2 linked regions of the Prochlorococcus marinus XMU1412 genome follow. The protein of the gene in region 2 interacts with the protein of the main gene of each other region in a pairwise test. Links are inferred from orthologs where the notes say so. Each region holds a gene or a part of one and is shown on either strand. Other genes may lie near its edges.

Region 1 (3,660 bases), on a different replicon or contig from region 2:
AGCTAGCAAAAACAATACAATTTCAAACTTAACGCAACGCTTCTTAATTAATAACTTCATTCCAAAGTGATAGTTGAAATAATTCAAATAAAAAATTTTTTTCCGCTAATATAAAACTACATTTTTAATAAAGTTTTGGATCAACAGGATTTAAAATTATCAAAGAAGCTTATTTCCTCATATAAAAAGAGATTGGAAAAAGAAATTCTAGATAGAAGTATGAAATTAAAGATGCCTCAAAATAAATTTGAAGAAATAATTAATAACAATAATGAACTTTTAAATTTAAAAAAAGCGTTAGAAGATCTAGAAACGGAATCTGAATCTCATAGTAAAGTCTGATTTTTGAAAAACCCTTCCAAAAGTGCCTCAAACCAACAATTTCCTTTTTAAGTCCCTAAACAATCAACAACTTCAAGCAGTAAAACATGTTTATGGACCACTACTAGTTGTAGCAGGTGCAGGTAGCGGGAAAACTAAAGCTCTTACACACAGAATTGCAAATCTTATTGAGGGTAATTCTATAGATCCCTATAACATTCTCGCAGTCACTTTCACTAACAAAGCTGCTAAAGAAATGAAAGCAAGATTAGAGGTTCTTCTAGCCCAAGAATTAGCTTTTAATCAATTTGGTCAGCCTTGGACAACTCTCAAAGAAATTGATCAAAATCAATTAAGAACAAACGTTCACCAAGAGAGGCTTCAGAACCTTTGGATCGGTACTTTCCATTCCTTATTTTCAAGACTTCTGAGATACGATATTGAAAAATATACTGATCCAGAAGGCCTAAAATGGACAAGACAATTTTCAATTTATGATGAAACAGATTCTCAAACATTAGTAAAAGAAATTATCAGTCAAGATATGAATCTTGACCCAAAAAGATATGATCCCAAAAAGATTAAAAGATTAATAAGTAATGCTAAAAATCAATGCTTAACTTCTAATGATCTTTTAGAAAAAGCAGATAATAATTTTGATAAAACAGTTGCAGAAGCCTACAAGAGATATAGGATTTCGCTCTCAAAAAATAATTCTTTAGACTTTGATGATCTTCTACTTTTGCCTGTTTTCTTATTAAGGCAAAATGATATAGTAAGAGATTACTGGCACAAAAGATTTAAACATATTTTAGTTGACGAATATCAAGATACAAATAGAACACAATATGAACTTATAAAATTAATTACGGCTGGAAATACTGAACCAAAAAAATTCTTCAATTGGGAAGATCGGTCAATTTTTGTAGTTGGGGATGCTGATCAAAGTATTTATAGTTTCAGAGCAGCTGACTTCAGAATTTTAATTGGTTTTCAAGAAGATTTTAAAACTTCAATCAACGATGATACAAAATCATCTTTAATTAAATTAGAAGAAAATTATAGGTCATCTTCCAATATCCTTGATGCTGCAAACTCACTAATTGAAAACAACTCTGAAAGAATTGACAAAGTTTTAAAGGCTACTAAAGAAAAAGGGGAACTTTTAACGTTACTCAGCTGTGATGATGAAATTTCCGAGGCAGAAGCAATTACCAATAAAATAAAATCACTCAATAACCATAATCAAAACCCAATTTGGAAAAATTTTGCAATTTTATATCGAACCAGAGCTCAGTCGAGAGTATTAGAAGAATCTCTTGTAAGGTGGCGCATTCCTTATACAATTTTTGGAGGATTGCGTTTTTATGATAGGAGAGAAATTAAAGATGCAATAGCATATTTGAAAGTTCTGGTTAATTCTTCAGATAACGTTAGTCTTTTACGAATCATAAATGTTCCTAGAAGAGGGATTGGTAAAACTACTATTCAAAAACTTAATGAACTATCTAATAGGTTAAATATCCCATTATGGGAGGTTCTTAATGATAAACAAAGTCTTGAAGAAACAATAGGCCGATCATCAAAAGGAATTAATAAATTTACTGAAATTATGAATGATCTACTGTGTTACCTAGAAAATTCAGGTCCCGCTCAACTACTACAACTTATATTAGAAAAAAGTGGTTATTTAAGTGACTTGCTCTCTAGTGGGACAGAAGAATCTGAAGATAGAAGAAATAATTTACAAGAACTAATTAATGCAGCTACTCAATATGAAGAAGAAACAGAAAGTGGAGATGTAGAGGGATTTCTTTCTACAGCAGCCTTAACAACTGATAATGATACGAAGAAAAATAATCCTAACTCTGTAACTCTCATGACTCTGCATAATAGTAAAGGTTTAGAATTTCAAAATGTTTTTATCACTGGGCTAGAACAAGGTCTCTTCCCTAGCCATAGATCTATAGATACTCCCTCACTTCTTGAAGAGGAAAGAAGATTATGCTATGTAGGTATTACTAGAGCTAAAGAAAGAGTTTTCTTAAGTCATGCCAGAGAAAGAAGATTATGGGGTGGCATGCGTGAAGCAACAATTCCTTCAATATTTCTTTCGGAAATACCTGAAGATTTAATGGATGGCGAATTACCACAAACTGGTGGTGCTTCAATTAGAAGAGATTGGCATCTTGATCGTTTAACTAGAGTTGATCGAAACAATCCAAATGAATTTGTTAACAAACCAATAAATGCAGTAAGGAAATTATATTCAGGTCCCAGTAAAGGGAAAAGCTGGATAGTTGGCGATAAGCTAATTCACTCAAAGTTTGGGAAAGGTGAAATCATACATATTTTTGGGAGTGGGGAAAAAATATCTTTAGCAGTAAAATTTGGTGATAAAGGAAGTAAAATTCTAGATCCAAGATTAGCTCCAATTCGTTATGTAAGTTAAAACTCATGAACGATATCTCTGATTACATCCAAGGGGAATTAATCAAAACTCCATTTAATCTATATAACCTAATTGCAAAATACATAGAATCTAATAACAATACTAAAGTAGCTTTTGTTGGCGGTTATTTAAGAGATTTATTAATTAGTAAATTCCACAAAAAATCGTTTTCTAAACCTGTAGATATTGATCTTGTTATTGAAGGATCCTCTATTTCTCTTGCAAAATTTATAAAAAAAAATATTGTAAATGTAGATTTATGTTTAATTAAGGAATTTAATTTATACAATACCGTAGAAATAAATATTAATGACTATAAAATTGATATCGCTTCTGCAAGAAAAGAAATTTATTCTGCTCCAGGCTTAAATCCCAGAGTAAATAAAAGTACTATTGAGGAGGATCTTAAGAGGAGAGATTTTACTATAAATTCAATAGCCTTTGAGGTCTCGACAAGGAAAATCTATGATCTTTATGGTGGAATTTCTGATATAAAAAGTAAAAAATTGAACTTACTTCACAATAATAGTATTTCAGATGATCCAAGTAGATTAATTAGATGTGCAAAATATGCTTCAAGGTTAGATTTCAATATTTCAAATAATTCTCTCAAACAATCTCAAGAAACAGTTAGGCAATGGCCATGGAAAAGTTCAAAAACTGAACAGAAAATGATTTACCCTCCTGCACTAGGCATACGAATAAGGATGGAACTAGCTGAAATTTGCAAACACGATAATTTGACTAATGTAATTTCGATAATTCATAAATGGGAAATTATCTCAATCTTAAATGAAAATATTAAAGTCGATAAAAGATTTTTAAGAGGACTCAATTGGATTAAGAAGTTAAAGGGAAATCATATGCTTTACTTATTAAAAGATTCA
Region 2 (3,778 bases):
CTAAAGCAGGAAGAACTGCAAGAAAATGTGAACCTCCAGCTATACCGTGTAGCAAGCCTAAGCCCGTCAAAGCATGTGAGTGCTTATTATTATTTTTTTGTTCCTTAACATGAAAGTGAAAGTGACGATGGGCAATTCCATTCTCATGCTTATGGGAATGCGAGTGGATACTTAATTGAAAAGAATTTTTCATAGCAAATACTCCAACAATTAGAAGTGAAATTCCAACTAGGAATTCGGCAATACTAGAAAATTTGTTTAATGGCGTAATATCCTTAATAAAAATTGCTAGAAAAGCTAACAAAAGGACTCCTGAAGAATGTCCCAAGCCCCATGAGAAACTATTTTTAAGAGCTTTCTGGGGATTATTAATCGCTGCTGGTGCCATTGCAATTAAATGATCAGCGCCACTAACTACATGCACAAATCCTGCGACTATACCTGTTAAAATTACAGCCTGCATATATATTCAGTACAACTCTGTTTATTCAATTTTATAGCACGATTTGAAGTCAATATTAAATTGAGTTAAATAATTTCTTGAACGATTGTTCAATATCAGTTTCTCTCATAAAAGTTTCACCAATTAATACTCCCATGATTCCAATGGATCTAAGCGATTCTAAATCTTCGGCACAATTAATTCCAGATTCACTTATGGGAATAATATTTTGTTTTAAAAATATATCTGCATATGTATGCATCAATTCTTTTGATGTTTTTAAATCCGTTTTAAAAGTCTTTAAGTCCCTATTATTTATTCCAATCAAATTAAAAGATTTTAACTTTAGAATCCTTTCTAATTCATTAGAGTTATGGACTTCAACAAGAACACTCATCTTTAAATTATCAGCTATTTTCTTTAAATAAATTAAATCATCATCACTTAAAATCGCAGCGATTAATAATATTGCATCAGCACCAGATACCCTTGCTTTATAAATCTGATAAGCAGAAATAATAAAATCTTTGCAGAGTAGAGGGAGATTAGTTGATTTCCTTACAGTTTCTAGTATTTCATAACTACCTTGAAAAAACCTTTTATCAGTAAGTACTGAGATACATGATGCACCTAATCCTTCATAACAAATTGCTATGTTTTCAGGGTTAAAATCTTTTCTAATAACTCCTTTACTCGGACTAGCTTTTTTTATTTCAGCAATAACTCCTGGTTTTATTTTTGACTCCAAGATATTTTTGTAAAAATCTTTGGGAGTAGGAAGTTTTTCAATCTTTTTTATAAGATCTTCTAAAGAGACTATTTTTTTAAAATTCTTAATTTCAATGTCCTTATGCCATACAATTTCTTCCAAAATATTTTTTGCTTGTGCTTCTCTATGAGGTACAGCATATTCTAAATTCTCTACCCTTACTGTTGGATTTGGTGGCCTACGTCTTATCTCCATTAATTTTAGATACTATTATTTTATTTGAGAAGCCGCTTGTTTATATGCAACCTCAACTACTTCACTAAGAGTGGGATGAGTATGAACTTCTTTAGATAATTCAATGACATCTTGGTTCCTTGAAATAGCGTTCGAAATTTCTTGAATTAAATCAGCTGCATGTAACCCAAAAATATGTGCACCTAATACTTTTCCATTATCTTTATTGAAAATCAACTTTAGCAATCCATCACTTTCCAATTCAGCCAATGCTTTTGAATTAGCCTTAAAGAAACTTTTGACAACTCCCAAAGTAAAATTTTCTTTCGCAGATATCTCTTTAGCTTCAGCTTCAGAAAGACCAACTGAACTTATCTCAGGGTGAGTAAAGGTTGCTGCAGGGATACTTTTATAGTTAATTTCGACATTACCACCGCAAATATTATCAACAGCAATGGTACCCTGCGCTGCAGCTGTATGAGCAAGCATTAGTTTGCCTGTTACATCTCCAACCGCCCAAATGTTAGGTATTATTCCATCGCCATTCTTAACTCTCATTTGATCATCTACTGGAATAAACCCTTTTACTGTTTCGATCCCAACAGAATCAAGATTTAAGTTATTGCTATTAGGACTTCTACCAGTTGCAACAAGTACAGCGTCAACTTCTAAAGTTTCTACAACTTCCTTAGATTTTGCATCTGTCAGTTCTATTTTTACAGGACATCCAGGTGTTATTTTTGTCGCAAAGACATTTGATTTTGTGTCTATATCTCTTGCTTGAATAAGATTCTTCTTAGCGATTTTAGTGATGTCTGGGTCAAATGTTGGCATAATATTTTCCAAAGCCTCGATCATGGTAACTTCGCAACCAAGTGCTGTATAAACATCAGCAAATTCTAGTCCTATATATCCGCTTCCAATAATTGCTACCCATCTTGGAAGCCACTCAAGTTTAACTGCATAATCACTAGTAAATACAGTTCTATTATCCAAAGTTATTCCACGGGGCACAAAAGGAGAAGAACCAGTTGCTATAACAATATTCTTACATGTAAAGATTTTATCAATTCCGTTTTTATCTCTTACACCTACTTTTTGATTTCCTTCAATTCGGCCAATGCCCAAAATAATTTCAACTCCACTCCTTTTAAGAGTTTTTGTTAAATTTTCTCTAACATTTAAAACTAAATTATTTGCATGATCTGCAATTTTTGATCTCTCGAACCTTACTGGGGAAGCATGAATACCAAATTTAGCTAAATGTTCATAATCAGCTATTTCTCTAACTTTTCCACTTGCAGCCAAAAGAGCTTTAGAGGGAACACATCCCTTGTTAACACAAGTTCCTCCCATATCCGAAGATTCTACTATTGCAACTTTCAGTCCCTTACCAGCAGCATGTTTAGCGGCATCAAAACCTCCATATCCTGCTCCTATTACGATTAAATCGAAATCAAAACTTGAATCAGTCACTTTTTATTTATTTATTAGAGGTGTATGCGACTCTTTTTCGTTCTAGTAATAATGGAACTGCAACACAAGCCACATTCAATGATTCTACAAGCTCACTATGCGGAATTGTAATTGTTTCATTAAAAGCTTCTTGAATTTTTTTATGAATACCTTGACCTTCATTACCCAAGATTAATGCTGTACGTTTAGACCAATCAACTTCCCAGTAAGGTTTTGAAGGTTTTTTTGAACTTTTAGTATGGCTACTAGTAGAGAAAATCTTAAATCCTACATTTGATAATTCAGATAAAGACTTAAGTAAAGAATTTAATATTTCTTCTTCAGTTCCATCAAATCTTAAATATGGCAGATGAAAAACTGCTCCTGAGGATGCCCTTAATACCTTTTGGCCTAATGGGTGCGCACCTCCAACTAAAAAAACTGTATCAACACCAGCAGCTAAAGCAGTTCTAAAAAGATTACCCATATTCCCAGGATCTTGAATCCTATCGAGTACAAGAACAAAATCATCTTTTCTATTAAATTTATAATTAGGTATTTCTGAAACCTTTACTAAGGCTGCTATCCCATCTGGATTAATTGTTGAAATCGCAGATGCTAAGACTTCCTCTGAAACAATATTTATGAATGACTGATGAAATTTTTTGCTTAGATTTTGATTTTTTATTAGCCATTTTTCGGTAACTAAAATCTTAGAAGGATTTTTCCCAGACTTCAGCAACTCTTCAATGAGATGTGTACCCTCTATGCAAAAAAAGTCTTGATCTTTTGGAGATGATCCTCTTTTAAATGATCTAAATCTTTTAACTAGATTATTGTTTTTACTAGTTATTTTTAAAAAAGTATTTTCTATGAGTAATTTGAAAAATTCGTTTTCAACCATATTGTAATTACATAAAGATTTTGATCAATTATTT

What was found. The genes of interacting proteins can lie anywhere in the genome.
Region 1: the proteins of lpdA (region 2) and HA152_RS01590 interact in binary tests that used the Escherichia coli proteins (3 or more experiments, as listed by UniProt). The link is inferred for Prochlorococcus marinus XMU1412 from one-to-one orthologs.

Annotation. Positions count from the first base shown.
Region 1 is NZ_JAAORJ010000001.1:289,014-292,673, reverse strand. Bases 1-3,068 are described here. They hold HA152_RS01590 (UvrD-helicase domain-containing protein), read left to right. Parts: upstream 1-364; coding sequence 365-2,773; downstream 2,774-3,068. Other genes in these bases: HA152_RS01585 (CCA tRNA nucleotidyltransferase), read left to right, coding at 2,779-3,068; HA152_RS01595 (hypothetical protein), read left to right, coding at 193-342. In the rest of the region: more of HA152_RS01585, read left to right, coding at 3,069-3,660. UniProt on the Escherichia coli protein: A helicase with DNA-dependent ATPase activity. Unwinds DNA duplexes with 3'-5' polarity. Translocates on single-stranded DNA with 3'-5' polarity. Initiates unwinding more efficiently from a nicked substrate than double-stranded DNA.
Region 2 is NZ_JAAORJ010000004.1:247,909-251,686, forward strand. Bases 642-3,525 are described here. They hold lpdA (dihydrolipoyl dehydrogenase), read right to left. Parts: upstream 2,862-3,525; coding sequence 1,422-2,861; downstream 642-1,421. Other genes in these bases: trpC (indole-3-glycerol phosphate synthase TrpC), read right to left, coding at 642-1,406; HA152_RS07785 (TrmH family RNA methyltransferase), read right to left, coding at 2,869-3,525. Also shown: HA152_RS07770 (hydantoin utilization protein A), read right to left, coding at 1-463; more of trpC, read right to left, coding at 519-641; more of HA152_RS07785, read right to left, coding at 3,526-3,744. UniProt on the Escherichia coli protein: Lipoamide dehydrogenase is a component of the glycine cleavage system as well as of the alpha-ketoacid dehydrogenase complexes.